3 regions of the Pleomorphochaeta caudata genome follow, and region 2 is predicted to be linked to each of the others. Evidence: a T-box and tRNA genes for the amino acid it is inferred to sense, from the RefSeq annotation. Region 2 holds a T-box; the other regions hold tRNA genes.
The links. The T-box of region 2 lies ahead of thrS (threonine--tRNA ligase). A T-box ahead of a tRNA ligase gene usually reads a tRNA of that ligase, here a tRNA-Thr.
Positions count from the first base shown of each region.

Region 1: it encodes a tRNA-Thr, which carries the amino acid that the T-box ahead of thrS (threonine--tRNA ligase) is inferred to sense. The anticodon was not compared.
Region 3: it encodes a tRNA-Thr, which carries the amino acid that the T-box ahead of thrS (threonine--tRNA ligase) is inferred to sense. The anticodon was not compared.

Region 1 covers NZ_AP042458.1:1,944,767-1,947,984, reverse strand. The annotation lists gene tsaD (tRNA (adenosine(37)-N6)-threonylcarbamoyltransferase complex transferase subunit TsaD) at 1-854, opposite strand, end outside; gene ACZ5RS_RS09065 (hypothetical protein) at 870-1,163, opposite strand; tRNA gene ACZ5RS_RS09060 (tRNA-Thr) at 1,298-1,369, shown strand; gene ppdK (pyruvate, phosphate dikinase) at 1,444-3,218, opposite strand, start outside.
Region 2 covers NZ_AP042458.1:664,296-667,513, reverse strand. The annotation lists gene ACZ5RS_RS03125 (monomeric [FeFe] hydrogenase) at 1-678, shown strand, start outside; gene ACZ5RS_RS03120 (GAF domain-containing protein) at 728-1,177, shown strand; T-box leader at 1,223-1,455, shown strand; gene thrS (threonine--tRNA ligase) at 1,534-3,218, shown strand, end outside.
Region 3 covers NZ_AP042458.1:2,227,218-2,230,435, reverse strand. The annotation lists gene ACZ5RS_RS10325 (thiamine diphosphokinase) at 1-454, shown strand, start outside; gene ACZ5RS_RS10320 (hypothetical protein) at 455-793, shown strand; gene aroH (chorismate mutase) at 813-1,181, shown strand; tRNA gene ACZ5RS_RS10310 (tRNA-Thr) at 1,282-1,355, opposite strand; tRNA gene ACZ5RS_RS10305 (tRNA-Thr) at 1,376-1,449, opposite strand; gene ACZ5RS_RS10300 (ATP-binding protein) at 1,649-3,218, shown strand, end outside.

The DNA of each region.
Region 1 (3,218 bases), 1.3 Mb from region 2:
TCTAACTCTTTTAACTCAGCGCGTAATTGGCTATTAGCAGCAACACCACCACCTGCAGATACCCTCATTAATCCTGTATCTTTTAATGCCAATTTTATTCTTTTCATTAAAATATTTACAGCTGCTCGTTGGAAACTTGCAGCAATATTTTCATTTGTAATTTCATAATTTTTATCATGAAATTTTTCTAATTGATTTATAACTGCTGTTTTAAGCCCAGAATATGAAACATCATATTTATGATCACTTGATAAAGAAGGTCCTGGGAATAAAAAAGCTTTGGAATTACCTGTTTTACTCAATCTATCAATTATTACACCACCTGGATAACCTAAGCCATAATGCTTAGCGACTTTATCGAAAGCTTCACCAATAGCATCATCAATTGTAGTACCTAATACTTCGACATCGTCATAACTATTAACTTTACAAATAACCGTATGACCACCAGAAACTAAAACTCCCAAATATGGGTATTCTTGTGGATTTTCAATCTGAGAAGCAAATAAATGTGCTCTAATATGGTCGATTGTAATAAAAGGTATATCTAAAGTTGCAGCAAAACCTTTAGCAAAATTAACTCCTACTAATAAAGAGCCTAATAACCCAGGTCTATTTGTGACTGCAACTGCGTCAAGTTCTTCTTTTTTTATGTTTGCTTGCATTAATGCTGCATTAACCACTTGGTCAATCCATTCTGTGTGTAATCTACTTGCTAATTCAGGAACTACACCTTCATATGGTTTATGCAATTCAATCTGAGTTGCAACCACATTACTTAATACATTTTTGCCATCTTCAACAACGGCGGCACTACATTCATCACAAGATGTTTCTATACCTAAAACATACATAAATCTATTTTCACCTTACTTATCGTTTGATTTAATTTTTGAAACAACTCTTAAAAAATCATCAAATGAATCAATTGATGTACTTCGAGTTAACGCTTCAAAACTAGCTCTTTGTTGCAAATCTGAAATACTATTGCCTTCATTAATTAAACTAGGATAAAGACCCATAAAAAATTGAGCTACTTGAGGATCCCAAGTTTCTGCGACCACAGGTTTCTTATCCACATCATTTTGGATTTGGAAAGCATAAGTATCATTTCTCAAAGGTAGTTTTACAGTTTTTAATATTTTTTTTTGCTTGTTTACCATATCGGCAAGCTTACATTTTTTTATAGGCATCGGTCAAGATTTATATTAATATAATCCTAATAAAATAAAATGGACAAAAAAAATAAAAATTAGAGTTGAAAAAAGTCCATCATATATTGTATCTTTTCAATATTGCCGGAGTAGCTCAGGGGTAGAGCAACGCTCTCGTAAAGCGTGGGTCAAGGGTTCAATTCCCTCCTCCGGCTTTTTATTTTAGATTTAAAAAAATCCCAAAACCTTTATAGATTTTGGGATTTCTTATAAATCAATACTAGATAAATTATTTATTATTAATTACTGCTTGAGCTGCAGCTAATCTAGCAATTGGAACTCTAAATGGAGAACAAGATACATAATTTAAGCCAACTTTTTGACAGAAATCAATTGTTTTTGGATCTCCACCATGTTCACCACAGATACCTAATTTGATTGTTGGTCTAACAGATCTACCAAGTTGAGCTGCCATTTTTACTAATTTACCAACACCATCGATATCGATTGTAGCAAATGGATCATAATCATAGAATTGTTTATCTGTATCATTTACATAATGACCTAAGAATGATGCTGCATCATCTCTTGAGAATCCACAAGTCATTTGAGTTAAGTCATTGGTACCAAAGCTAAAGAATTCAGCTTCATGAGCAATTTCATCTGCTGTTATTGCAGCACGAGGAACTTCAATCATTGTACCTAATTTATATTCAATAGTCTTATTTCTTTCTTTGAATAATTCATCAATTACTTCAAGTGCATTCTTCTTACAGAAATTAAATTCTTTATAATTACCTACCAATGGAATCATAATTTCAGGATGTACTTCAATGCCTTCATCTAATACATTTAATGCTGCTTCCATAATTGCTTTTACTTGCATTTTTAAGATTTCAGGATAGACAATTGCTAATCTACAGCCTCTAAATCCTAACATAGGGTTAAACTCATGTAATTCAGTAATTTTTTGTGCAATTTTTTCAACAGAAACACCTAAATCAAGTGCTAATTCATGACGAGAAGTATGGTCATTTGGCAAGAATTCATGTAATGGTGGGTCTAATAATCTAACTGTTGCAGGACGACCATTTAATTCTCTAAAGATTTCTTCAAAGTCACCTCGTTGCATTGGTAATAATTCAGCTAATGCATTTTCTCTTTCAATTAAATTATCTGCTAAGATCATTTTTCTAATTGATTCAATACGTTTGCCACCAAAGAACATATGTTCAGTTCTACATAATCCAATACCTTCAGCGCCCAAAGAAACAGCTCTGTGAACATCTTGAGGAGTATCAGCATTAGTTCTAACACCTAACTCTTTAATTTCGTTTACATAGCCCATAAATTTCTTGTAATTTTCGAATAATAGAGAATCTTCTTCTTTCATTGTTCCATCTAATACTTGAACAATTTCACTTGGTTTTACAGCAATTTTTGCTCCATAAACAGCACCTGTAAAGCCATCGATTGAAAGATAATCACCTTCATTAAATTCTAAATCGCCAACACTCATAGTTTTCTTTTTTTCATTTACAACTATTGAACTAACACCAGATACACAAGGACAACCCATTCCTCTAGCTACAACTGCTGCATGAGAGGTCATACCACCTCTACTTGTTACAACACCTTTTGCTACAGCCATACCTTGAATATCTTCAGGAGAGGTTTCTGTTCTAACTAATATAACAGCTTTACCTTTATTTGCAACTTCAACTGCTTTATCTGCTGTGAAATAAATATGTCCACATGCACCACCTGGAGAAGCATTTAAACCTTTAGCAATTTCTTTAATTTGTTTTTCTGAAATATCTTTATTGTCTAATACTGGTGCAAATAATTTATTAAATTCACCTGCTGGAACTCTTGAAACTGCTGTTTCTTTATCAATTAGTCCAGATTCAACCATTTCTACTTGGCTTCTTAACCAGCTAAAGATTGTTCTTTTACCATTTCTGGTTTGCAACATATATAGTTTACCTTCTTGAATTGTAAACTCTAAATCTTGCATATCATGGTAATGATTTTCTAGAATATCTCTAATTCCAACTAATTGTT
Region 2 (3,218 bases):
GAAGTAAGTGAAGGTGCTGAGATTACAAGTATCAAAGAAGCTAAAGAATTAGAACATAGATTAAGCAATGGTGATAAATTAATGAGTACTAGTTGTTGTCCTGCTTATGTTGAATTAATTGAAAAACATTTGCCTAATTTAAAAGCTATCAAGAGTGATACATTATCTCCTATGGCTTATACTGCACAATTAGTTAAAGAAAAGGATGAAAATGCAAAAGTTGTATTTATTGGTCCTTGTTTAGCAAAGCGTGTTGAAGCTACAAAACTGGATTGTATCGATGGAGTTATGACTTACAGTGAATTAGCTTCTATATTTATTGCAAAAGATATTGATGTTAAAGAAATAGAAGAAGATGATTTGGGAGAAACTGAAACTTTTGAAGATTGCAGAGAGTTTGCAATTAGCCAAGGGGTTACAGGTTGTGTTTTAAAGAGAGTATCAGATCCATCTATTGTAAAAGCATATAATATTGATGGTATAGATAATAAAGCATTTAAGATGTTAAAAGTTATTGATAGAATTCCATCAAAGGGAAATTTTGTTGAAGTAATGTGTTGTGAAGGTGGTTGTATTAATGGCCCTGGAACAATAGTAAAACCCAAAATTGCTTTAAAACTAAGAAATGGAAATACCAAATCCATAGCTAAAGCTATGAAGAAAAAGAGCCTTTATTGACCAATAGCTAATAAATGTTTATTTTATAGTCTATATCGGTGAGGTATTTATGGATACAAAAGAAGAATTAGAAGCGTTATTAGAATGTTATGATGGATCAATAGAAAGTAAATATTGTTCATTAGCAAATTCAATTGCGTTTATGAAAAATCTTTTAAATGAAATTTCTTGGATAGGTTATTATATAAAAAAAGACTCCTTTTTAGTATTAGGGCCATTTCAAGGCAATGTAGCTTGTGAAAAGATTCCTTTTACAAAAGGAGTTTGTGGTGATTCTTATTCACAGAGAAAAACCATTAACGTTGATAATGTAAATTTATATGAAAATCATATTGCTTGTGAAAGTGATACTTGTAGTGAATTGGTAATTCCAATGATTACAAAATCAAGAGTAGTTGGTGTTTTAGATATTGATTCTAAATCTTTTGGTAGATTTAAAGATGATGAAATTAAATTATTAGAAGAATTAGTTGAAATTGTAGCAAAAAAATTATTTTAGATATCTTTTTTGCTTGACATCACAAATTAAAAAGAGCATATTTTTATAAAAGCTGTGACAAAGACGAGTAACAAAATAAAGTGCTAAAGAGAGAGTATTCAAAGGCTGGAAGATACTTAGTAACGATTTTGTGAAAACCCCTTTAGAGCTGCGACCCTAACGATTTATCTATTAAGGAAGCCGTATTCTCAACGTAATGAGATTAATTAAGTGTCTTTTCTTTTTTAGGAAAGGAAACAAGGTGGAACCGCGGGAGCTATTATGCCTTCGTCCTTGTAATTGGTGATTTATGTCATCATTTATAAAGATGAGGACATAATAGCTTTTTTTTGTTATTTGATTAGGAGAAGAATATTATGGCAGAAAAATTAAGTGCAGATGAAAAACTAGCTAGAATTCGTCATTCAATGGCACACGTTATGGCTGAAGCTGTATTAGAAATGTTCCCAACAGCTCAGATTGCAATTGGTCCTTCAATTGAAAATGGTTTCTATTATGATTTTGAATTACCAAGACAGTTATTAAGCGAAGATTTAGATGAAATAACTGAAAGAATGAAAGAAATTATTAAAAGTGATAAAGAATTCGTTCGAATTGAAGTTTCTAGAGAAGAAGCTAGAGAAAAATTTAAAGATCAAAAATATAAAATTGAGTTATTAGATGCTATTGATAAAGATGAAGTAGTAACATTATATAATCAAGGTAATTTTACTGATTTATGTAGAGGCCCACATGTTAATTCTACTAAAGAATTAAGAACAGATTCATTTAAACTAATGAGCATTGCTGGTGCATATTGGAGAGGAAAAGAGTCCAATCCTATGTTAACACGTATCTATGGAACTGCTTGGACAAATAAAAAAGATTTAAGATTATATTTACAAAAATTAGAAGATATTGAAAAACGTGACCATAGAAGATTAGGAAAAGAATTAGATTTATTCTCTATTCATGAAGAAGCTGGTCCTGGCTTAGTATATTGGCATCCCAAAGGAGCAAGAATAAGACTAGCAATTGAAAACTTCTGGAGAGAAGAACATTATAAAAATGGTTATGAAATGGTTTATACTCCACACGTTGGTAAATCTTGGCTTTGGGAAACAAGTGGACACTTAGATTTCTATAAAGAAAGTATGTACCCTCCAATGGTTATGGATAAAGCTGATTATTATGCAAAACCTATGAACTGTCCTTTCCATATTATGATTTATAACAATACAAAACACTCTTATAGAGAATTACCTTGTAGATGGGCTGAACTTGGAACAGTTTATAGATATGAAAAGGCTGGTGCTTTACATGGTCTATTAAGAGTAAGAGGATTTACACAAGATGATGCTCACTTAATTGTTACTCCAGAGCAAATGGACGATGAAATTGCAACTGTATTAAAATTCTCTTTATATATGCTCCATAGTTTTGGATTCCAAGATATTAAAGCTTATTTATCAACAAAACCAGAAAAGAGTGTTGGAGAGGTTGAAAGATGGGATGCTGCTACAGCTGCTTTAAGAAGTGCTATTGAAAAAGAAGGCCTTGAATATGAAGTAGATGAAGGTGGTGGAGCATTCTATGGTCCAAAAATTGACTTGAAGATAAAAGATGCTGTTGGAAGACAATGGCAATTATCAACAATCCAATTTGACTTTAACTTACCTGATAGATTTAATATGACCTTTGTTGATAAAGATGGTGTTGAAAAACGTCCATATATGATTCATAGAGCTTTACTTGGTTCAATTGAAAGATTCTTTGGAGTTTTAGTTGAACATTATGCAGGAGCTTTCCCAGCATGGTTATCACCAGAACAAGTAAGAATTATTCCAATTAATGATTCATGTTTTGATTATTGTAAAGAATTAGAGATGAAATTAAGAGGTGAAAACTTCAGAGTTTCTGCTGAGTTAAGCAGTGATCACTTTAAAGCTAAAATTAAAGAGGCTCAACAACAAAAAATTCCTTACATGTTAATTGTAGGAAATAAAGAAGTTGAATCAAAACAAATGTCAGTAAGACTTAGAAATGGTAAACAAGAAAACTG
Region 3 (3,218 bases), 1.6 Mb from region 2:
ATTATTAAATAATATTAACTATCAAAGATATGATAAAGATAAAGACTTTTCTGATACTGAATTAGCAATAGCGTATGCTAAAGATCAAGGCTGTGATGAGTATATATTACTTGGTGGTGGTGAAGGAAGAATGGACCATCTACTTGGTATTTGGGGAATATTCAAAAACTATGGACCACCAATTTGTTGGCTTACTAGAAAAGATGCTTTATATTTAGTCAAAGATAAAAAACATTTTAATACAAGCATTAATGAAACAGTTAGCATTTATAATGCTATTATAGACTCAAAATCTATAGTTAATTGTAAAGAATTAAAATGGCCCCTAAATAATTTTATGATTAGTGCAAATCATTTTTCTCTCTCTAATCAAGCAATTAGTGGTGAATTAAATGTTGAGTGCTTAAAAGGTAGCGTATTTGTATCATTCTTAATGCCAAGAGAAGAGGTATAAATGTTAGAATCACGCAGAGTTCTTGAACTAGGAAATAGAGTACATTGGTATATGATATGGTTAAGTGTCGGAATATTCTTTTATTATGTTTTGGCTCTTTCTTATGATATTAACAATCAATATATGTTTTTTTTATCAAGATTTTTATCAACCTTTTTATTATTTTCTTTAGTTTTTGGAATTTGGAGTATAGTTTATTCCATTGCAATTTTTTTCCAGGATAAAATCTTTCCTACTAGAATATTTATATTAAGTTTTGTTAGAATAATTTTAATTTTATTATTGGATATTATATATTCATTAATATTAAATATTGCTGGTAAATCAATAATCATATAAAAATCATGAGGTATGAAAAATGCAAAACATAAGTGCACTTAGAGGAGCTACAACAGTAGAAGTTGATAGCAGTGAAGCAATAGATTATGCGGTTAAAGAATTATTTGAAAACTTAATGAAGTTAAATAATCTAAATGAAGAAGATTTAATTAATATACATTTCACAATGACTGAAGATCTAAAGAGCAAAAATCCTGCTGCTGCTTTAAGAAAAGCTGGTTATGCTAGTGATGTTGCTTTATTTTGTTCACAAGAGCCTACAGTCGATAATATGTTAGAAAAGGTTATAAGAGTAATGATTCTTTGTTATAAAGATAAAAAAGAATTAAGACATGTATATTTAAACAGAGCAACTAAACTTAGAAAAGAATATGCATTAGAAAAATAAATTATTAATTGACTTAATTAAGCACAAATAGGAAAATACCTTATTTGTGTTTTTTTTGAGCAAAAAAAATGATAATTATAAAAATTATCAAAAAAAAAAAAGCCACCTGTCAGATTCGAACTGACGACCCCGAGATTACAAATCACGTGCTCTGGCCAGCTGAGCTAAGGTGGCAAAATAAAATATTAATGTTGAGCCACCTGTCAGATTCGAACTGACGACCCCGAGATTACAAATCACGTGCTCTGGCCAGCTGAGCTAAGGTGGCGAACAATTGGGAATATACAAAAGATGAGCTAAGCTGTCAATAGAAAATGAAAAAATAATTATTTTTTCTTAATTTTATTGCTTTTCAAAAGTATTTTATAAATAAATATAATTAATTATAGTTTTTTTTCTTCATTTTTTTTAATTTTGTTGAGATATTGTCTCAATAATGATATTATTTTTTTTCAGAAGAGTTTGTCATGAATAAAAAAAGTATTCCATTAATTATAGCAATAGTACTAATCATTTTATTTGGTTTTTTTACATTTTATAATTCATATAGAAATTTAGAAAAAAGTATTGATGAAGAAAGAGTACAATATATTGGAGAAATTGAACGTCAATTAGTTAGTAGATCTAATGAAATTCGTGACGACATTTCTTCTAATTTGCATTTTCTTTCAGTTTTATTAGAAAATGATAAACCAAATTCCTTTGTTGATGCAAAACTAAACTATGCTAAATTAAATACAAAAAATCAATTTCAATTAATTTTAGTTTCTGAAAACGGTATTTGCTATAATGTAGATGGATCAATTTTTGATTTACAAAACAATGAATTATTATCATCACTAATTATAGATAAAAACAATATTTCAAGTTTTGAGAGATCTTCTACTGGTCAAAATTACTTGATTACGGCACAACCAATAAAACCATTTAAAATAGAAAATGAAAATATAGTAGCTATAATGTTTGCTACTACTGAAGAATTATACAGAGAGAGAATGACATTACCATTATTTGATGGATTTGGCATGTCTTTTGTTTGCGATAGTTTAGGAAGGCTTTTAATAAGCCCACAAAAAGATAAATACGAAATAATGGGATATAATTTATTTGCATCTCTTAGAGAATTAAATGTTGATGATAATACCATTACAAACATAGAAAAAGACTTTTATTTAGGTCAAAGTAATTATTATTATTTTCAACTAGATGATAGATGGTTAATTCAATATGAAAGCTTTAATGAAGGAAAAGAATTTATTATAAGTTTAATCCCAGTATCGATAGTTTCTAATCAGTTAATTACTGATGTATCTAGAACAATCCAAATGGCATATATTACATTATTCTTCTTGCTTTTATTAATAATAATCTTTGTAGTAATTCTTTACGATATTATTACACAAAGAAATAGAACAAAGTTTGAAAGTGAAATTAGAGAAAAAGAAGCATTAAATAGAAGTGATTTCTTATCTCAAATGAGTCATGATATGAGAACACCATTATCTGCTATTGTTGGAATGACTCAAATTGCAAAAGAAAACGTTGATAATAAAAACGTAATAGAAGATTCTATTGAAAAAGTTAATTCATCAGCTAATTACATGTTAGATATAATCAATGATATCTTAGATTTAAGTAAATTAGAAAGTGGAAAATTTTCTTTGAACATTGAAGATTTCTCATTAAATCAATTGATAAGAAAAATTGAATTAATTAATCAAGCTAAAGCAAATGAAAAGAATTTGTATTTCAATGTTAGTTATAATTTTGATAATGAACTATGGTACAAAGGTGATAAACTAAGATTATCACAAATACTAATGAATTTAATATCTAATGCAATAAAATTCACTCCTGAAAAAGGCAGTGTAAATGTCAAAATTCAAACGGAGGAATTTGATTCAAAAACAGATTTAATAACTTTAATTGTAAAAGATACTGGAATTGGAATGAGTCAAGAATTCTTAAAGAAAATATTTACACCTTACTTACAGGAAAACTTAAGCATTTCTTCTGTATATGGTGGTTCTGGCCTTG